Regions from separate parts of the Thiosocius teredinicola genome, predicted to be linked through region 3. Evidence: predicted binding sites of a transcription regulator. Region 3 holds the regulator's gene; each other region holds the start of a gene.
The links. Region 3 encodes FNR, which switches genes on or off when oxygen is low (the NO sensors DNR and NnrR bind a similar motif). Its sites were predicted from a motif close to TTGATNTANATCAA; they were not measured.
Positions count from the first base shown of each region.

Region 1: the regulator FNR is predicted to act here: its motif matches at 3,242-3,255, upstream of B1781_RS01500 (hydrogenase small subunit).
Region 2: the regulator FNR is predicted to act here: its motif matches at 2,088-2,101, upstream of nifJ (pyruvate:ferredoxin (flavodoxin) oxidoreductase).

Region 1 is NZ_CP019936.1:317,213-324,367, forward strand. It holds gene B1781_RS01490 (response regulator) at 1-1,066, opposite strand, end outside; gene B1781_RS01495 (ATP-binding protein) at 1,342-3,132, opposite strand; gene B1781_RS01500 (hydrogenase small subunit) at 3,324-4,490, shown strand; gene B1781_RS01505 (EF-hand domain-containing protein) at 4,487-4,795, shown strand; gene mtgA (monofunctional biosynthetic peptidoglycan transglycosylase) at 4,926-5,606, shown strand; gene B1781_RS01515 (hypothetical protein) at 5,676-6,098, opposite strand.
Region 2 is NZ_CP019936.1:81,002-88,156, forward strand. It holds gene nifJ (pyruvate:ferredoxin (flavodoxin) oxidoreductase) at 1-2,008, opposite strand, end outside; gene B1781_RS00360 (hypothetical protein) at 2,126-2,428, opposite strand; gene B1781_RS00365 (type I secretion system permease/ATPase) at 2,543-4,702, shown strand; gene B1781_RS00370 (HlyD family type I secretion periplasmic adaptor subunit) at 4,714-6,042, shown strand; gene B1781_RS00375 (response regulator transcription factor) at 6,046-6,699, shown strand; gene B1781_RS22685 (Ig-like domain-containing protein) at 6,818-7,155, shown strand, end outside.
Region 3 is NZ_CP019936.1:2,918,309-2,925,463, forward strand. It holds gene kdsA (3-deoxy-8-phosphooctulonate synthase) at 1-131, opposite strand, end outside; gene B1781_RS13925 (CTP synthase) at 128-1,777, opposite strand; gene B1781_RS13930 (sulfur globule protein CV1) at 2,177-2,572, shown strand; gene fnr (fumarate/nitrate reduction transcriptional regulator Fnr) at 2,731-3,495, shown strand; gene ccoN (cytochrome-c oxidase, cbb3-type subunit I) at 3,660-5,087, shown strand; gene ccoO (cytochrome-c oxidase, cbb3-type subunit II) at 5,107-5,733, shown strand; gene B1781_RS13950 (cbb3-type cytochrome oxidase subunit 3) at 5,739-5,915, shown strand; gene ccoP (cytochrome-c oxidase, cbb3-type subunit III) at 5,912-6,835, shown strand; gene B1781_RS13960 (hypothetical protein) at 7,031-7,155, shown strand, end outside.

The sequences.
Region 1 (7,155 bases), 2.2 Mb from region 3:
CGGTGAACTTGATCGCGTTCGACAGCAGGTTCAGCAGCACCTGCGTTACGCGCATGGAGTCGCCGAGCACCCAAACGCCGGTTGTGTCGTCGATACGGGTTTCGAGAATCAGACCTTTCGCTGAAGCCGCATCCTGCATCAGCAGCGCTGCATCGCGCACCGGTTGTGCCGGATCCATGGGTAGCGATTCGAGTTGCAGCTTGCCGGCCTGCAGTTTCGAAAAATCCAGAATCTCGTTGATGCGTTGTAACAACAGATCGGCAGACTTCGACATGATGTCGAGATACATCGAACGCTTATCCGGATCGTTTGCCTGGGCCAGCATATCGATGGTGCTGATCAATCCGTTCAGCGGTGTACGTAGTTCATGGCTGACCTTGGCAACGAACTGGCTTTTTGCACGGTCGGCACTTTCAGCGCTCTTGCGTGCCGCCTCGAGCTCTGACGCGCGCCGCTTGAGCAAGCGGGTGCTGCGCACGGCCGCCCAGTAACCGAAGTTGAGGTTGTGGCCGACAGAAAGCAGAAAGACGATCTTCGCCGCCAGCAGCATGCCCATGACCATCGCGTTATTGTCGCCCGTCAGCCAGAACGCGATCATGCCGGGGATGAGCGCAACGAGAATGTAGGTGCGCTGCAACGGCGGGTGGGTGCTGAGCGTGATCGTGCCGCCGGCAACGATACCCGCCGAAGCGAAGCTCAACAGCATCGTCGGCCAGCTCGCGTGATAGTGCCAGATCAAAAAGGTGTATAGCGTGCTCCAGGTGCCGACCTGGATCAGGACGGCGGAGTAATACACCGCTGCCCAGACGCGGGCGCCCCAGGCGGTATAGGCGCGGTCGAACAACAGGCCCAGGCTGAAACGAAAAGCGCCGATCAGGGCCAGTGCGCCCAGTCCGCTCCAGGTCAGGATCGGCCAGTCGACGACGACCGGTGTAAACAGAACCACGACCGCCCATACGGCGGCGTACAGCATGCTGCCGGTCAGGCCCTGGCGGGCCAGATCACGGTGCGCCTGTTTGAAATCTTCCGCTTCCAGCGTTACTGCGGGTAATTGTCGATTGAACATGAGTAGCCGGTGGTCGTTCGATCTTGCAGAACGCCGTCAATCATCGCAGAAAATGCGACAAATCACCGCTTCCCCTGGATCCAGGTGCGGATTCGCTCGCAAGATATCCCGCCTGGCCGGGCTAACACAGCTGCTGCCAGCCGAGTGCGGGGCCTAATCAGTGCCGCCAGGTGCCGTGGGCCTACGCTATCCCCGGCAGGTGAGGGGAAGCAGGTGCAGTGCCTGTTGTCGGTGAAGGCTGATGATCTGGGAACGCGCAGCGCGCTGTGCGGTGATCAGGCGATCGCCTGCATCGGCCCGTCGGTGCGCAGTGTACGCTCCAAAGCGGCGCTGAGCTCTTCGAGCGTAAACGGTTTGGTGACGAAATCGTTCATCCCGACTTCGCTGGTCTTGCGCCGATTGGTTTCGTCCGCATGCGCGGTCAACGCGATAATCGGTATTGGCACGCGATTGTCGGAGCGTTCAAGTGACCGGATGCGTCGGGTCGCCTCGTAGCCATCCATGACCGGCATCTCGCAGTCCATCAGAACGACGTCGTACGATTCGTTTTGCACGCGCTCGACGCACGCCTGACCGTCCGCAACGATCGTGAAGGCGCAGTCGAGTGTCTCCATCAGGTCCTCAATGATGAACTGGTTGATCGAGTTGTCTTCTGCAATCAATACCCGCAGGCGTGGCGCAGTCTTGATTTCGGTTCCGCCGTCTTCGGCAATTGTGCGGGTTTCGTTGTGCATCTCGGCAACAGGCAGCAGCAATGTGAAGCTGAAACAGCTGCCTTCGCCGGGTGTGCTTTCGACCTCGATCAGGCCGCCCATCTTCTGCACCAGGTCTTGAGAAACCGCCAGACCCAATCCTGTACCCCCATACTGCCTGGTGGTCGAACTATCGGCCTGTTCGAACGATCGGAAGATGCGGTCTTTTGCATCGGGCGCGATGCCGATACCGGTGTCGGTAACGGTGAACCGGCAGGATACGCTGCCGTTCTCTATTTCGCCCTGCTGGAAAGCGACGACGATGGTGCCCTGCTGGGTAAACTTGATCGCGTTGGATATCAGGTTCAACAGGACTTGGGTGAGGCGCATCTCGTCGATGCTCACCCATGCGTGATCGGGCCGACTGATGTCGACCTGGATCTCGAGCCCCTTGTCGGCAGCCGCATCCTGCATCAGCGCTACGGCATCGGCCACGGCGGCGCTGGGATCGGCGGCGACCGGTTCGAGTTCCAGCTTGCCGGCCTGCATCTTGGAGAAGTCGAGGATCTCGTTGATGCGTTGCAGCAGCATGTCGGCCGACTTCGACATGATCGACAGGTACTTGGTGCGCTTGGCCGGGTCGTCCGTTCGACCCATCATGCCGATCGTACTGATCAGGCCGTTGAGCGGCGTACGCAATTCATGGCTTACCTTGGCGACGAACTGCCCTTTGGCGCGATCTGCACTCTCCGCCTTCTCGCGGGCGACCAGCAGTTCTTCTGCGCGTCGCTTGAGCAGGCGCGTGCTGCGCATGCTGTCCCAATAGCCGCGATCGAGCTTTTTGCCGATCGAGACCAGAAAGAAGATATACACCGCAACCAAGAACCCGAGCATCATCAAGTTATCGTTGCCGCTCGCCAAACCCGCCACAGCGGTCGGCACCAACGCCGCGAAGATATAACCGCGCTGCAGCTTCGGGTGGGTGCTGAGCGCAACTACGCCTCCGGCGATGACGCCTGCGCTGGCGAAGCTGATCATCATGGCAGGCCAACCGAGTTCGAACTGCCAGATCAGAAAGCACGACAGGCCGCCCAGAGTGGCAGCCTGCACCAGCACCACCGTGTAGTAGGTAGCGGCCCAACGCTGTGTATCGCGAAAGTAGGTGTTGTCGAACCAGAACCCGAGCGAGAACCGTAGGGTGCCGGTGATCACGAAGATGCCGAGCCCTAACCAGGTAATGTTGGGCCAGGTTGTCGCGACGGGCGTTGTCGTGGTGACCAGCAACCAGATAAGCGCGTACAGGAAACTGCCCGGCAGACCCTGTTGACCGAGGTCGCGGTGGGCGTGTGCATAGTCTTCGGCTTCTAATGTCACATCTGCAGGTTGTTGATGCGGCATGGTCAAGACGCGGTTGCTGAATTCTTGAACGTATCGGCTGATAGGCAGGGAAAGTTAGTGCGGGCGGGCCGTGAAACGCTATGAATTGACCTGGAACAACGGCCGTTCTTGACGTGGCGCGACTTTGCTTCACATTCTGGGAAGCGGAGTTTTTTTGGTGCAGCGCGATGCATGCCCATGGAGATTTTTATTCGTATCTGCGTACCCGGGGGGTCAGCCGTCGCGGGTTCCTGAAGTATTGCGCCGGGCTGGTCAGCCTGCTCGCACTGCCGGGCAGCGCGACCGGACGGATCGCCGAAGCGCTGGCGGGGCGCCGCACGCCGCTGGTCTGGTTGTCACTGCAGGCGTGTACCGGGTGTACCGAGTCGCTGCTGCGCTCCTACGCGCCATCCGTCGATACCCTGATCCTTGACTATTTCTCGCTCGACTATCACCACACCTTACAGGCGGCAGCCGGTGACGCGGCCGAAGCCGCACGTTCGGCTGCGCTGACGGATGGGGGTTATCTGCTGGTTGTCGATGGGTCGGTTTCCAGTGGGCAACACCTGAACTGCTCGACGATCGCCGGTAGATCGGGCATGGAGGTGTTGGCGGAAACGGTGGAGCAGGCGGCCGCGGTGATCGCCGTCGGTTCGTGCGCGGCGTTCGGCGGGTTACCTGCCGCAAACCCCAACCCCACAACCGCACTTGCGGTCGAACAACTGATGGCGCAGGGCAGTATCCCGCGTCGCCCTCTGGTCAATGTGCCGGGTTGTCCACCGTTGCCGGAGGCGATCACCGGCACTTTGGCGCACTTCATCGCATTCGGTCGTCTGCCCGCGCTGGACGCGTTGGCGCGTCCATTGTCGATCTATGGCCGCACCTTGCACGACCGTTGTTCCCGCATTCACTTTTTCTACGCGGGCCAATTCGCCGAATCGTTTGACGATGAGGGCGCCCGAAAAGGTTGGTGCTTGTACAAGCTGGGGTGCAGGGGGCCGACCACGCACAATGCCTGTATGACCCAGAAGTGGAACGGAGGCACGAGTTCGCCGGTGGACGCAGGACACCCGTGTATCGGTTGCTCGGAACCCGACTTCTGGGATGCCGGCGGATTCTATCGGCAAAAACTGTCTACCGGCCCCGGTGTTTCGACGACCGAGGAGGCATCTCGCGGGCGGGCACTGTTCGATGATCAATGCGTTTATTGCCATGAGCCCGACGCAACCGATCTGAGCGTCGAGCCGACCGAACTGCGGGCGACCTATGAACGACGCGGCGGACGTGCGCATCGCGCCGAGCTCAGCGACGAGGAGTGGTCCGACCTGATGAAATTTCTGGAGACAACCCGATGAGGTGGGTAAGACACGTCATCTACATCGTTCTGCTTGCCGCTGCGGTCACCGTCAACAGCGCACCAAGCGATGCGCCGAATGCGGAAGTCTTTTCGCGGCATGACGAGAACCGCGACGGATTTGTCGATCGGCGCGAGTACTATCGATTTCACCAACGTATGCGGCGGCATCAGGCACGCAACCGTCGGTCGTTTCATGTGTACGACTTCGATGACATCGATGTCGATCGCAATGGCTTGATCGATCGCGATGAGTTGCTGCAACGACTGCACCGGCGCCCGCGGCGCGGCGATCTGAGTCGTTAGTCCACGACGATTCTGTGTTGTCGATCAGAGAACCCCGGCTGTGATGTCGGCCTTCGCTCAGCGATAATGACGACTCAGTCCTGCTTTCCGATTATGTATGGCAAAACGCGCAAAACCTCGTCGGACGTTCATGCAACGATTGCGACGTCTGCTCGGCATCTTGCTGTTGATCGCAATCGCCGGTTCCGTCGGCGTCGTGTTGCTGTTTCGCTGGGTCGATCCACCGTATTCCGCGGTTATGTTATGGCGCTACGCCAGCGAGGGTGGACCGCAGCACCAGGTATGGGTTCCGTTGAGCGAGATCCACCCGGGCATGGCGCTGGCGGTTGTTGCAGCGGAAGATCAGCGTTTTCCCGTGCATTGGGGATTCGATACGGACGAAATACTCGCAGCGGTTCAGGATCACCTCGATGGTGGCAAGTTGCGCGGTGCCAGCACGATTTCGCAACAGGTCGCACGCAACCTTTTCCTGTGGCAGGGGCGCAGCTTTGTCCGTAAGGGGCTGGAGGTGTACTTCACCGGACTGATCGAAGCGATGTGGCCAAAGCAACGCATACTCGAGATGTATCTGAACTTCGCAGAGTTGGGCGAGCGCACCTTCGGCGTTGCCGCTGCGAGTGACCATTACTTCGACGTTGATCCCGGGCGGCTGACTGACCGGCAGGCGGCGTTGCTTGCCGCGGTACTGCCAAACCCGATCCGCTATCGCGCCGATCGGCCATCGGATTACGTGCGACAAAGACAGGCCTGGATTCTCAGGCAGATGCGCAACCTCGGTGGCCCCGGTTATCTGGGCGAGATGCTTGATTGATGCGGCTAATCTCGAAGTCGACCAGTGCCGGCTGCGCTGCAGCCGGCACTGTGTCGGACTTAGCGGGATTTACGAATCCCATTTGTCACCGTGGGGCTGAGAGGCTACGTCTTCCAGCTTCTGCTGCTCCCGGTAGTCGCGCGCTACGCGGTCCCAGTCAGTGTCTGCCGGAAACTGGGCGTAGTAGCCGCTATTGGCCGTGGCTTCCGGGCTGCCGCGCTGAATCTCGTAGAGGCTGATCCGGCTCGGGCCGCTCTTGATGATCGTGCCGCGGAAATCGTTCGGTGCAGCGCCGTCAACATTGGCTTCAACGATCAGGCGATTCAACGAAGGCGTGAAATCGCTTTTCTCCACCGGTGCGAACGTCAGGTGCTCGGTATCGGCAAACGGTACGTACTCGGTTGAACCGATCTGCTGCTGGTAAGCGAACGGTTGAGCGAACGCGGTGGTCGTGGCAAGCGCGAACAGGCCTGCGGTAATCAGAGTTTTCATTGCTTAGGTCTCCTCAAGCGAATTATTGGTGGGAGCAAATGCTCCGTTCGCTTACCAAGACCCTGGCGCTACACATTTTCTTTCACGACTGTTTCGATGCGGGTGCCGACTGTCGAAAGGTTGGGCGCCTGTTCAGTAGGCGTGCTGCGAGGGTGTTGCAGCAGTGGTGTCGGTAAGAAGAGGAGCCCGAAGACGGTTGGCTAAACGAGACGGGCACCCTGTGGGTGCCCGTCTGGAGAGTTTTACTTGGTAGCGAGCCTGTCGAACCAGCATGAGAACCAACCGATGACGAATGGTCGTACGCGTTCACGAACGCCATCGTCGAGCCTGTTGCTTCGCATGCAGACGCAGATTCGGCTTCCAAGCCTTAAAAGCAGCGACACATTTCCACTATTCTTCAGCACGTTTAATTTCCCGATCCTTGTAGTTTGCAAATTAATCTATCAGACAACCTCGGTTGTCGACACGTCTTTTCGCGACTATTTCGAAATTTAGAATCAACCCCGGAACATCGATCTCCAAAGTCGATTGCACTTCTATCAGTTCGCGATCTTTGACGTTCTAATCGTCAATCCGTTTCCTTTTGTACGCTTTGCATTGCCGTGTTGTTCAACGCGGTTCACAACAATGTCAGCATGAACCTGCGGCTTTCCTCGTTCGTGATGGGTGCACGAGCAGAGTGTTTACGCGGTCAAAACCGGCCTGTGAGCGCGCTATCGTCTAAGCCATAGGAAATGTATCGACCGCCGAATCAATAGATGAAGACAACAGATGCAAGAAATAACCCAACGCAAGTTAAGCTAATTAGGTTGTAAAGAAATATAAAGAAAGGCGCCGGTAGGCCGGGAGCGGCGTGTCGTGTAGGGCGTGTGGTTTTACCTAAATGTTACAAATGTAATAAAGCCAACAACGGCCTATAAAACCGTAAACAGCGTTGGGATATTGAGCGCCAGCCACGTTGCCGCGCCGCCCCGCGGTTTGCTGTCTTTAGCTGATAGCGCCTGGCGGGCTTTGCCGCTTTCAAGCACAGCTTGCGAACGGCAACGGCACCCGCCCG
Region 2 (7,155 bases), 2.0 Mb from region 3:
CGGCGCTCATCGCGCTGACCGGCAGGCTGTCGCCGAGGCCGGCGATCAATGGCGCAGTCACGCGTTGCACGAAGTCGGGGGCATTGGCGGCGACCACCGGAGGCATCTCTACCTGGCTGCTGATCTGCTGCGGCACATCGATCTCGTGCAGTCCGCTAACAGCTTCATCGATGGCGGCGAAGTTGCGTTCGAGCAGCCGGCGCCCTTTGCGTCCATAGGTTTTCTGCACCATGGCCTTGATCTTGTTCAGCGCCTCATCGCGATCGAGGATCCCGGTGATGGCGAAGAAGCAGGCCTGCATGATGGTATTGATGCGTCGTCCCATGCCGGTACGCTGCGCAATACCGTAGGCATCGATACTGAACAGCCGCAGCTGCTTATCAATGATCTGTTGCTGCACCTTGCGTGGCAGGCTGCCCCACACGGTGTCGGGCGAGGCCGGCGAGTTCAGCAGAAAGGTCGCCCCCGGCGCTGCCTTGGCGAGCATGTCGTAACGCACCAGGAAGTTCGGCTGGTGACAGGCGACGAACTGGGCCTCGTCGTTACCGATCAGGTAGGTCGAGCGGATCGGCTGGTCGCCGTAGCGCAGATGGCTGACGGTGACTGCGCCGGCCTTCTTCGAATCGTATTGAAAGTACCCCTGCACGTGCTGGTCGGTGCTCTCGCCGATGATTTTGATCGAGTTCTTGTTGGCCGACACGGTGCCGTCCGAGCCCAGGCCGTAGAACACGCAGCGCGTGATGCCCTGCGCCGCCAGTGGGGCGAAGGTGCTATCCCAATGCAGGCTGGTGTGGCTCACATCGTCGTGGATGCCGATCGTGAAACCGTTTTTCGGCCGTTCGTTGGCCAGCTCGGCGAACACGCCGGCCACCATGCCGGGGGTGAACTCCTTCGACGACAGGCCGTAGCGACCACCGATGACCCGCGGCATCGCGTTGCGCTCGCCGTCGGCCACTGCCTGAACCAGCGCGGTCAGCACGTCCTTGTACAGGGGCTCGCCGTCGGCGCCTGGTTCTTTGGTGCGATCGAGCACCGCGATGGTGTTGACGGTTTCTGGCAGCGCGGCCAGCAGGTGCCTGGGCGAGAAGGGTCGGAACAGCCGTACCTTGACCACCCCAACTTTCTCGCCCCGATCGACCAGGGTTTCAACGGCCTCCTCGGCAGCCCCCAGACCTGAGCCCATCAGCACGATCACATGCGCGGCGTCCGGTGCGCCGACATACTCGAACAGGCCGTACTGGCGCCCGGTCAAGCGGCCGAACTGCGACATCACGTTATCGACAATATCGGGTAAATCGGCGTAGTAAGTGTTTACCGACTCGCGCCCCTGGAAGTACACATCCGGGTTCTGCGAGGTACCGCGCAGCACCGGTTTGTCGGGTGACATGGCGCGCGAGCGATGCGCGGCGACCAGCTCGTCTTCGATCATCGCGCGCACGGTCTGCCGATCGAGTTCCTCGATCTTGTCGACCTCGTGCGAGGTGCGGAAACCGTCGAAGAAGTGCACAAAGGGGATGCGACCGGCGAGCGAGGCGGCCTGGGCGATCAGGGCGAAATCCTGCACCTCTTGTACGCTTGCCGAACACAGCATGGCGTAGCCCGTGGCACGGCACGCCATCACATCGGAATGGTCGCCGAAGATCGACAGCGCCTGCGCCGCCAGCGAGCGCGCCGCCACGTGCAGCACCGTGGGCGTCAACTCGCCGGCGATCTTGTACATATTGGGGATCATCAGCAGCAATCCCTGCGACGCGGTGAAGCTGGTGGCCAGTGCACCGGCCTGCAGCGCGCCGTGGATGGCGCCGGCCGCACCCCCCTCGCTCTGCATCTCGATGACCTGCGGCACCGAGTCCCACAGGTTCTTCACCCCGACTGCCGACCAGTCGTCGGCCCATTCGCCCATCGGCGATGCGGGGGTGATCGGATAGATGGCGATGACCTCGTTACACAGGTGAGCGATCCGTGCGGCGGCTTCGTTGCCGTCGAGCGTGACGAGCGTGGTAGACATGGGAGTGACCAGCGGTTGCCTTTATGTCGCCAAGATTGGCGATGGCTACCTTGCTCGGCAACCGCACCCACAGGCTTGCTTGACGTGCGTCAAGCGGGGGATCAGGCCCGGTGCTGTCTAGAACAGCCCTTCTTCGTTGCCCAGCGGATCGGGTACCGCCTGCCACTGCGAGCGCAGATTCTTGCGAAACAACAGCTTTTCCTGCGCCGATTCAGGCAGATCGGTGAAGCGGAATACGCCGCGACCGACCAGCAGGTCGATCACGTCTTCGAGTACCCTGACCAGCCCGATATCGAGTTCGCGCAGAAATGCCTGAACATCCGGATCGTCGATCGCTGCCGCCTCGGCGCCGCCTTCGGCCGTCGCCGACAGCCCGGTAATGACGCCGCTGGCGTCTCGGATGACAAAAATTGGCTGCATGCCGGTCTGCCTCGACAATTTCGTGGGATGTTTCAGGATTTCGGATCGCTAGTCGATAACTTTATTCCTAAAACCGCATAATTCCAGCGGCGCGCACCAGTGGAGAGCAGGGTTTTGAGCGAAACAGCAGTGGACGTGAGCTTGGCGACGGAGGCCGATGCGGCCGATCCGTTGGTCGGCTGCCTGTTGATCCTCGCCCGGCAACATGGCCTCCCGGTCTCCGAGTTTGCCGCCACGGCCGGGCTGCCGTTGCACGACGGCCGTCTGCTGCCGTCAATGTTCGACCGCGCCGCGCGGCGCGTCGGCATGCGCGCGCGTGTCGTGGCGCGGCCCCTGGAACGCCTCGACAGCCTGGTCACCCCGGCGGTGCTGCTGCTTGATGATGACCGGGCCTGCGTGCTGCTCGAGCCGCTGCACGATGGCAAGGCCAAGCTCATCCTGCCGGAGAACCCGGAAGCCGAAGTCATTCAGGATGCCGACCAGCTGCGCGGCCTGTATACCGGCCATGCGATCCTTGCCAGTCCGACGCATCGCTACGATGCGCGTACGCCGGGGCCGGAGCACGACAGCGAAGGCGGTCACTGGTTCTGGGGCACGATCGCCGCTTCGTGGCGCATCTATCGCGACGTGATCCTGGCATCGGTGCTGGTCAATCTGTTCGCGGTCGCCAGCCCGCTGTTCGTGATGAACGTCTACGACCGGGTAGTGCCGAACGAGGCGCTCGAAACCCTGTGGGTGCTGGCGATCGGCGTAACCGTGGTCTACGGCTTCGACTACCTGCTACGCAGCCTGCGTGGCCGCTTCATCGACGTGGCCGGCGCCAAGGCCGATATTGAACTGTCGGCCAAGCTTTATGAGCGCGTGTTGGGTCTGCGTATGGATGCGCGTCCGGCATCGGCCGGCGCCTTCGCCAACAACCTGCGTGAGTTCGACGGCGTGCGCGATTTCTTTGCCTCGCTGACCCTGACCACCTTCGTCGACGTGCCGTTCGCGGTGCTCTTTCTATTGGTGATCTGGCTGATCGCCGGCCCGCTGGTCATCGTGCCGCTGGCGGCCATCCCGATCCTGCTGCTGTACGGCCTGTTCGTGCAGCCGCGCCTGCGGCGTGCGGCCGAAAACGGCATGCGCGCATCGGCGCAGCGCAATGCGACCCTGGTCGAGGCCCTGGTCGAGGCCGAAACCGTCAAGTCATTGGGCGTGGAAGGCCGGCTGCAACGCCAGCTCGAGAGCAGTGTGGGCGAGACGGCACGCTGGAATGCGCAGGCGCGCCAGTGGGCCTTGTCGGCCACCAACCTGGCGACCTTCCTGCAACAATTGGTATCGGTCGGCGTCGTGGTCAGCGGTGTGTACCTGATCTCCGACGGCCTGCTGACGATGGGCGCCTTGATCGCCGCGGTGATCTTGAGCGGCCGCGCGGTGATGCCGCTTGCCCAGATCGCGGCGTTGCTGACCCGTTATTACCAGGCGAGCACGGCGCTGAAGACGCTCAACGAGATCATGCAGATGCCGGTCGAGCGCCCGAACGGCAAGGTGTTCGTAACCCGCCCGGTGCTCAACGGCAGCATCGAGTTCGAGCACGTCACCTTCAATTACCCCGGCCAGGAGTTGCCCGCGTTGCAGGATGCGAGCTTCAAAGTCGAGCCGGGCGAACGCGTGGCGATCATCGGTCGGGTCGGGTCCGGTAAGACCACGATCAACCGCCTGGTTGCCGGGATCTATCATGCCGACAATGGCGCCGTGCGAATCGATGGTGTCGACATGCGCCAACTCGATCCGGGCGATCTGCGGCACAACATTGCTTATGTCTCGCAGGATAACCAGCTGCTGTTCGGTTCGATCCGCGACAACCTGACTATGGGCCTGGCACATGTCGACGATGAACAGATCGTGCACGCCGCCGAGCTGGCGGGCGTGTCGTCGTTCGTGAATCGTCACCCGCTCGGCTTTGACATGCCGGTGGGAGAGCACGGTAGCCGGCTGTCGGGTGGCCAGCGTCAGGCGGTCGCGCTGGCGCGGGCATTGGTACAGGATGCGCCGATTCTGCTGATGGATGAACCGACCGGTGCGATGGACAACAGCAGCGAGGAACACATCAAACGCGAGCTGGCCAAGGTGGTCGACGGCAAAACGCTGGTGCTGATCACGCACCGCGCGTCGTTGCTCGACCTGGTTGAACGGGTGATCGTGGTCGATGCGGGCAAGATCGTGGCGGATGGTCCGAAGGCCCAGGTGCTCGATGCCTTGCGCGCCGGCCGGATCAAGCAGACGCGTTGACGGAGCAGGGAATGAGCGAACGCACCAGCAAAGCCAACGAATTCGCGGTCGACGCCGCGGCCGCCATCCGCTCGCGCTCGGTGCGCGGCGAACAGCTGCTGGTATGGGTCATGTTGCTGTGCGTGGCCGCGTTCTTCGTCTGGGCGTACTACGCCGTGCTGGATGAAGTGGTGCGCGGCAACGGCAAGGTGATTCCGTCGTCGCAGGTGCAGGTGGTGCAGAACCTCGAGGGTGGCATCGTCAAGCATATCGCGGTCGGCGAAGGCGAGATCGTCGAGGCCGGTCAGGTGCTGCTGACGATCGACGACACCCGCTTTGACTCGTCGCTGCAGGAAAACCGCGCCCGGTTGTTGAGCCTCAAGGCCAAGGTGATTCGCCTGCGCGCCGAGGCCGAGGGGTGGGAGGAGTTTCCACCGATGCCTGACGAGATCACGGATGCGTTGCCAAAAGCCTACGAGCAGGAAAAAAAGTTGTTCGAGGAGCGCCGCGGTGCGCACGATGCGATGCAACGTGTGTTGATCGAGCAGGCGTCGCAAAAACGCCAAGCGATCGCCGAGATGAAGTCGCGCATAGATCGCCTCGGCCGCAGCCTGAGCCTGACTGAACAGGAACTCACAGTGACCCGCCCGCTGCAGCAACAGGGTGCCGTGTCGGAGGTCGAGATTCTACGATTACGCAGGCAAGTCAACGACTTACGTGGCGATTTGGACGAGACGCGCCTGGCCATACCGCGTGCCGAGGCCGAACTGGCCGAGGTTGAGCAGCGTCGCGCAGAACTCGACGCCAAGTTCCGCACCGAAGCACGCGGCGAGCTGAGCGAGGCGACTGCTGAACTCAACGCGCTGAACGCGAGCAACGTGGCGTTGGAAGACCGCGTGCTCCGCACCCAGGTGCGCTCGCCGATCAAGGGCATCGTCAAGGTGCTGTCGGTGCGTACCGTCGGCGGTGTGATTCAGCCGGGCATGGACCTGGTTGAAATTGTGCCGGTCGAGGACAGTCTGCTCATCGAGGCACGCGTCAAGCCGCGCGATATCGCCTTCCTGCGCCCGGCGTTGCCGGCCAAGGTCAAGCTGACCGCATACGATTTCGCGATCTACGGGGGCCTCGACGCTCAGGTTGAGCACATCAGCGCCGATACTTTTGTAGATGAGGATGGCGAGTCTTACTATCTGGTACGGGTTCGAACCGATCAGCCTGCCCTGGTGAAGGGGCAGAAGTCGTACTCGATCATCCCGGGTATGACGGCGGAGGTGGATATCCTTGTCGGTGAAAAAACCGTGCTTACATATTTGCTCAAGCCCGTTTTGCGGGCGCGCGAGACGGCATTGCGGGAGCCCTGACGAGTGACGTTGATTGTTGCATCAGGCGAAGACCGCGATGTGTTGATGCGCTGGTCGGATGCGGCGCTGGCGGGCGGGCATCATTTTCTGGTCAAGCCGCCACGGTCGGTGTTGACGGCGGCCGCCTGGCCGGCGGATATCTGCCTGTACGACCTCGGCGCGCAGCGCGATGCGGATACCACAGCCTTGCTCAAGGCTGTGGCCAAACGTCCGAATACCAAATTCATCGCCATGACCGCAGTTCCCAATGCCGGTGAAGGATTGAGAGTCCTCAAGGGCGGCGTGCGCGGTTATTGCAACCGGCTGGCCTCGCCGGCGATCTTCAATGCGCTGATCTCCGCCGTTGCTTCGGGCGAAGTCTGGGCCGGTAAACAGGTTACGGATTTTCTGCTCGAGCAGGCCATCGCCGGCACCGTCGAACGTCCCGATACCAGCGATGTGCTGAAAGACCTCACGCGCCGCGAGGCCGAGATCGCATTGCAGGTAGCCGACGGCATGAGCAACAAGGTGATCGCGGCCGAAAACGGCATCTCCGAACGCACCGTCAAGGCCCATCTCAACAGCATTTTCCGCAAGACCGGTCTTTCCAACCGGGTTCAACTCGCTCTCGCCATCAGCCAGACCCAAGAGACACCGCGCGAACTCTCAAACGGCTGAATGACTTAGGTTCCGGTCGTTAAGACCGGCTTAGTACCAAAGTCCTATGCGGTGATCCCGATCGCTGCCGACATTAAAGCTGACATTTAAACGAAGCTGACTTTGTCGGGAGTATCCCATGGCGGACCAAGCCACGAACAACACGCAAACCGCAGCCATCGGCGAGGTGCAATCCGTAACCGGACGCGTCGTCGCAGTGGGCACAGATGGCGTTGAGCGCCAGTTGTTCGCCGGAGACATGGTGTTTGCCGATGACTTGGTCAAGACGGTAGGCGACAGCAGTATCGTCATTGCGATGAACGACGGCACCCGCGTTGACCTTGGTCACGATGCCGAGGCGATGCTCGACGACTCTGTATACGGCGACGAATCGGCTGTCAGTGCAGCAGCCATCGCCGACATCAAAGAGATTCAGGAGGCGATCGCCGCCGGTGCCGACCCGACCGAAGTTGCCGA
Region 3 (7,155 bases):
CCCAGTTCGCTGGTGATGCCCTTGAGCGTTTCAGCAACCGACAGCGCCGATGCCTCGCTCTCGATGACACAGGTACCCGCGATCAGAAAGAACGGATGATCGAGGCCGACCTCGAAACCGCATAGATTCATGCTGAAACTGCCTCTTCGACGTTTTTATTGCGATGGGTAGCGGCTGCCTCGACGAACCCCTGAAACAGCGGATGGCCGTAGCGCGGTGTCGACGTGAACTCCGGGTGGAACTGGCAGGCGACGAACCACGGATGTGACGGAATCTCGATCATCTCGACCAGTCGTCCGTCGATCGATGTACCCGCCACTTTCATGCCGCTGTCCTCGAGATCCTGACGGTAGCCGTTGTTGAACTCGTAACGATGCCGATGACGCTCGCTGATGATGTCTTTGCCGTACAGCTTGCGCGTAATAGTGCCTTTGGCCAGTTTGCACTGCTGCGCACCCAGTCGCATCGTGCCGCCGAGATCGGCATCCGCCGCGCGTTGCTCAATCGAGCCGTCGGCGTTCAGCCATTCAGTGATCAGCGCGATCACCGGATAAGGCGACGCCGGATCGAACTCGGTGCTGTGCGCACCTTCGAGTTTGGCAACATGACGTGCAAATTCGATGACAGCGACCTGCATCCCCAGGCAGATGCCCAGATAAGGGATGCGGTTTTCACGCGCATACTGCGCCGCGGCGATCTTGCCTTCCACGCCTCGCTCGCCAAAGCCGCCCGGCACCAGGATCGCGTCCATATCCTTCAGCGTACCGATGCCGTCGCTTTGCAGGGCCTCGGAATCGATATAGTGGATATTGACCTTGTGGCCGGTCTTGATGCCGGCATGGATCAGCGCTTCGTTGAGCGACTTGTACGATTCGGTCAGATCGACGTACTTGCCGACCATCGCGATATCGACTTCGCCTTTCGAATGATCCAGGCCATCGACGACCGCCTGCCATTCGCTCAGATCGGCCGGCGGCACATCGAGGCGCAGTTGATCGACGACGATCTCGTCCAGGCCTTGCGCATGCAACAGCAACGGGATGCGGTAGATGCTGTCGGCGTCGACTGCCGAGATGACGGCGCGCTCAGGCACGTTGGTGAACAGCGCGATCTTGCGGCGCTCACCGTCGGGCACGGGACGGTCGCCGCGGCACACCAGCACATCCGGCTGGATACCGATCGAACGCAGTTCCTTGACCGAGTGCTGCGTCGGCTTGGTCTTGATCTCACCCGAGGCCGCGATGTACGGCACCAGCGTGAGGTGCATGAACAAGGCGTTCTCGCGCCCCATCTCGACGCCCATCTGACGGATGGCCTCGAGAAACGGCAGCGATTCGATGTCACCCACGGTACCGCCGATCTCGACCAGCGCAACGTCGGCATCGGCCGAACCGCGGCGCACGCTTTCCTTGATCTCGTTGGTGATGTGCGGAATGACCTGCACGGTACCGCCGAGGTAATCGCCACGGCGCTCCTTGCGGATCACGTTCTCGTAGATCTGGCCGGTCGTGAAGTTGTTGTTGCGTCCCATCGTGGTACGGATGTAACGCTCGTAGTGCCCCAGATCGAGGTCGGTTTCGGCACCGTCGTCAGTGACGAATACCTCACCGTGTTGAAACGGGCTCATCGTGCCCGGGTCGACGTTGATATAGGGATCCAGCTTGATCATCGTGACCTTGAGGCCACGCGCTTCGAGCAAAGCGCCAAGCGAAGCAGAGGCAATACCTTTGCCTAGGGACGACACAACGCCGCCCGTAATAAAAATGCATTTAGCCATGGGCCGGAGGGCTCAAAAAGGAGGTTGCAACGGACGGGCTTAAACGGTACCAGAGAGCCCCTCTGCACTCAATCACAAATCGCGACCGGGTTTAACTTCTGGGAACTTGATCAGGATCAGAGGCAGTGTCAATTTGCCCTTATATTCCAACGTTTTAGCGGCAATTCGCCGGTTTTGGCGCTAGTGGCAGCCAATGCATTGGTCTATATTCAGTCTTGCTCGGGAAGGAACGATCCCGACTCCGTGCCGACGACTCATCTCCCCGGCAGTGCCATGAGTCCCGTCGACGCAGGGAGGCTCACCTCACTCACACAAAAGCTCACTCAAGGAGTTAACGAAATGCGGAAGTTCGCAAAAGCACTTAGCGCTGCGCTCGTCGCCGGCGCAGCTGCATTAACCATGTCATCGGCTAGCGCCTGGTGGGGTGGCGGCCCCTGGGGCGGCGGTGGCCCGTGGGGCGGCAACAACTGGGACAACAACTACAACCGCGGTTACGGCTACGGCAACACCTCGGGCTGGGGCGACGGCTGGGGCTCGGGCGATGCCGCCGGCGCCGGTGATTTCAGCATGAATATGAGCGGCCGCGGCAACACCAATATGCGTGGCTACGGCAGTGGCTACGGCTACGGTGACGGCTATGGCCGCGGTTACAACTACAGCGCCCCCGGCTGGGGCGGCTACGGTTACGGCCCCGGTTACGGCGGTTACGGCCCATGGGGCGGCGGTTACGGCCCCGGCTGGGGTGCTCCGGTAGCACCGCCTGCGGCCCCCGCAGCACCGGCCGCGAGCGAATAAGCTTCTCGCTCGAGCACCAAAGCCCGTCCCGTCGTGGACGGGTTTTTTTTGCGCGTCTCTTTCTACCTAACTAAGGTTATTGATCAAGGTCAAAAAAATTCGCACAATCACAGTGCAGTTTCCGATCAACCCTCAGGGAACCAACAAAGGCATTCACCTTGGCTGAGAAGAACGTCATTTCACTCGATAAAATCAAGGTTGCTTGTCGTGATTGCAGCCTCTCCATGCTGTGCCTCCCCATGGGCCTGAGACCGGAGGATGTCGATCGTCTGGATGCGATCGTCAAACGTAATCGACCGCTGCAACGCGGCGATCACCTCTTCCGCTCGGGCGAACCGTTCCGCAATCTGTACGTTGTCAAGACGGGGGCGGTCAAAACCTATACGCAGACCAATGACGGCGATGAACAGGTCGTCGGCTTCCATCTGCCCGGCGAGGTGCTGGGCATGGATGCGATCCAGGAAAATCTGCACGGCTGTAGCGCGCGTGCACTCGAAACCACCGCAATCTGCGAGCTGCCCTTCGAGCGGCTTGAAGACCTGGCCTCCAACATCCCCAGCCTGCAGCACCAGATGTTCCGTCTGCTGAGCAAAGAGATCAGCCAGGACGCAGAGATGATGACGCTGCTCGGACGCAGCACGGCTGAAGAGCGGGTTGCCTCGTTCCTGCTGAGCCTGTCCGACCGCTTTCATCGACGTGGTTTCTCGGCGTCGGATTTCTTCCTCAGCATGTCACGCCAGGAGATCGGCAGTTATCTCGGCCTGGCGCTGGAAACGGTGAGCCGGCTGTTTACCCGCTTCCAGGAGGAGAAGATCCTCAAGGTCGAGCGCAAACACGTGCAGATCCTCGATCTGGAACGACTGCGTTCCATGGTTACGCATCAAACCCATTGCGAGCGTCATCGCGCAAGACCATCAAATTGATCTAGCTCAATTTGAAAGCGACAAAAATCATTGCGATGTGGGTCTGCGACACCCAGTTGACCCACATCAAAGTAGCGACTCCTTATTAACAATTAGTGTGCGCCCCAGATCGGTTGGTTCCGTGTTGAAACCAACCGATGGTTTTTTCACTTGGGAGACGCGTAATGGAGTCACAGACCACCTACAACTACAAGGTCGTGCGCCAGTTTGCGGTGATGACGGTTATCTGGGGCATCGTCGGGATGCTCGTCGGCGTTATCGTCGCGGCTCAGCTGGCCTTTCCGACACTCACCGATGGTATTTCGTTCCTCAGCTACGGCCGCCTGCGTCCGTTGCATACGAACGCTGTCATATTTGCCTTCGGCGGTTCGGCCTTGTTCGCCACGTCGTACTACGTGGTGCAACGCACCTGTCAGACCCGGCTGTTCGGTGGTCCGCTGGCCTCCATCACCTTCTGGGGTTGGAACCTGATCATCGTACTGGCTGCCATTACGCTGCCCCTGGGTATCACCAGCGGTAAGGAATACGCCGAACTCGAATGGCCGATCGACCTGCTGATCGCCGTCATCTGGGTGATCTACGCGATCGTATTCTTCGGCACGGTCGCCACACGTAAGGTCAAGCACATCTACGTAGCCAACTGGTTCTACGGTGCTTTCATCCTGACGATTGCGGTACTGCACATCGTCAACAGCGCGTTCATCCCGGCCACCCTGACCAAGGGCTACAGCTTCTACCCCGGTGCCATCGATGCGATGGTCCAGTGGTGGTACGGCCACAACGCCGTGGGCTTCTTCCTGACCACTGCGTTCCTCGGCATGATGTACTACTTCGTACCGAAGCAGGCCGGTCGCCCCGTCTACTCGTACCGTCTGTCAGTCGTCCACTTCTGGGCACTGATCTCGACCTACATGTGGGCCGGTCCGCACCACCTGCACTACACCGCACTGCCCGACTGGGCACAGTCGGTCGGTATGATCTTCTCGCTGATCCTGCTGGCACCGTCCTGGGGCGGCATGATCAACGGCATCATGACCCTGTCGGGCGCCTGGCATAAGCTGCGCACCGACCCGATCCTGAAATTCCTGATCGTTTCGCTGTCGTTCTACGGCATGTCGACCTTCGAAGGTCCGATGATGTCGATCAAGACCGTCAACGCGCTGTCGCACTACACCGACTGGACCGTGGGCCACGTGCACTCGGGTGCGTTGGGTTGGGTTGCGATGGTATCGATCGGTTCGCTGTACTACCTGATCCCACGTATGTTCGGTCGGGTTGAGATGGCGAGCATGAAGCTGGTCGAGTTGCACTTCTGGACGGCCACCATCGGCGTTGTGCTGTACATCGCTGCCATGTGGATCGCCGGTGTCATGCAAGGCCTGATGTGGCGTGCAGTTAACGCCGACGGCACCCTGACCTACTCCTTCATCGAATCGGTGGAACGTACCTATCCGTTCTACTACGTCCGTCTGCTCGGCGGGGCCATGTTCCTCGGCGGCATGCTGTTGATGGCCTACAACGTCTGGAAAACGGCCTCGCAGGGCCGTGTAGCCGACGCTGACGATGCCATTCCGGCACCGGCAGCCCACTGATAAGAAAGGAGTACCGAAAATGTCACATGAAGTCGTTGAAAAGAACGTCGGCCTGCTGGCGATCCTGGTAATCCTGGTTATCAGTGTCGGCGGCCTGGTCGAAATCGTCCCGCTGTTCTTCCTCACGGAAACCACTGAGCCGGCGCCTGGCGTCACCAAGTACAGTGCGTTGCGTCTGGAAGGTCGGGATATCTATGTCCGCGAGGGTTGCTACAACTGCCACTCGCAGATGATCCGTCCGTTCCGTGCGGAAACCGAGCGTTACGGTCACTACTCGGTTGCGGGTGAGTCGGTTTACGACCACCCCTTCCAGTGGGGATCGAAGCGCACCGGTCCGGACCTGGCCCGCGTTGGCGGTCGCTACAGTGACGATTGGCACTACGCCCATCTGAACGACCCACGCGACGTGGTGCCGGAGTCGAACATGCCTTCCTACTCATGGTTGAGCGACAACAAACTGACCGGCAATGACACTGCCGCGAAGATGAAGGCACTCAACATCGCGATCGGTGCGACCTGTCCGAAATGCGAGCTCTACAGCGAGCAGGACATGGCGGATGCCCAGAAGCAAGTGGCTGAAAAAACCGAGGCGGAAGCACTCGTTGCTTATCTGCAAGGTCTGGGCCTCGCTTCCAAGCAGTGGTGATCGTTATGGAACTTAACGATCTGCGTGCATGGCACACCGTCGTCCTGCTGATCTGTTTCATCGGGATCGTATTTTGGGCCTACAGCAAACGTCGTAAGCGTGATTTCGACGAGGCCGCAAACCTGCCCTTTGCCGACGAGAAAAAGCACCGGGCATCGATTGAGAAGGAGAATCTGTCATGAGCAGTTTCTGGAGTGGTTGGATTATCGTACTTACCGTCGGCAACATCCTCGCCTGTCTGTGGCTCGTCTGGTGGACCATGCGTCGCCGTACCGACGAGGCGGCGCAAGGTGACGTTACCGGTCATACCTGGGATGGCGATCTGCAGGAATACAACAACCCCCTGCCCCGTTGGTGGCTGTGGCTGTTCTACATCACCCTGATCTTCGCCGCCGGCTACCTGGCCTTGTATCCCGGCCTGGGCAAGTTCCAGGGCATCTGGGGCTGGTCATCGGGCAACACGCTGGGCTCGATCGAAGGTTCGCAGTACCAGGGCGAGATGGCGCAGGCCGCCGAGAAGTACGACCCGATCTTCAAGAAGTTCGCGGCCGTCGCAGTGACCGATCTGGCGGGCAAGCCGGAATACCAAGAAGCGCGTGAAATGGGCAAGCGTCTGTTCCTGACCTACTGCATGCAGTGTCATGGTTCGGATGCCGGCGGAACGCCGGGCTTCCCCAACCTGACCGACGGCGACTGGCTGTGGGGCGGTAGCCCTGAGCAGATCAAGATGTCGATCGCCAGTGGCCGCAACGGCGTGATGCCGGCGCACGCCCACATCGGCGACGACAAGATCGACCAGGTCGCCAGCTACGTCGAGAGCCTCTCGGGCCGCAACGTGGACGCCGCCAAGGCCGAAGCCGGCAAAGAGGTGTTCATGAGCGTCGGCTGTATCGGCTGCCACGGTGTCGACGGCACCGGCAACCAGATGCTCGGCGCGCCGAACCTGACCGACAAGGTCTGGCTGTATGGCGGTAGCGCAGGCGTTATCAAGCAGACCCTGACCAAGGGCCGTGCCGGCGTCATGCCAGCTCACAAGGAGCTGCTGGGCGACGAGAAGGTGCACCTGCTGACCGCTTACGTCTATAGTCTGTCGAACCAATAAGCGGTACCCTGGCCCTGGCCCCTCGGAAAACGTCGATAATGCGATTTATCAACGACTTCCGCGGGGGTTCAGGGCCAAAATTCAACGGCTATTTCTCTCCTTAGGCGCCCTTCAGCATCGGCTCCACCCGGGAGTTGTAGCTGAACGATGACCAAAGTCGGACACCACTGTCCGGCGCGACCTAAGGAACCCAGCATGTCTACCCTGCCAGCTACTGAGCAAGACAAAAATCAGCTGCCGGTTGTTCAGCAGATCGTTTCCGTCATGTGGCCGTCGTTCCTTACCGCGAGCCTGGCCACCATCATCTTCTTCACCCTGTT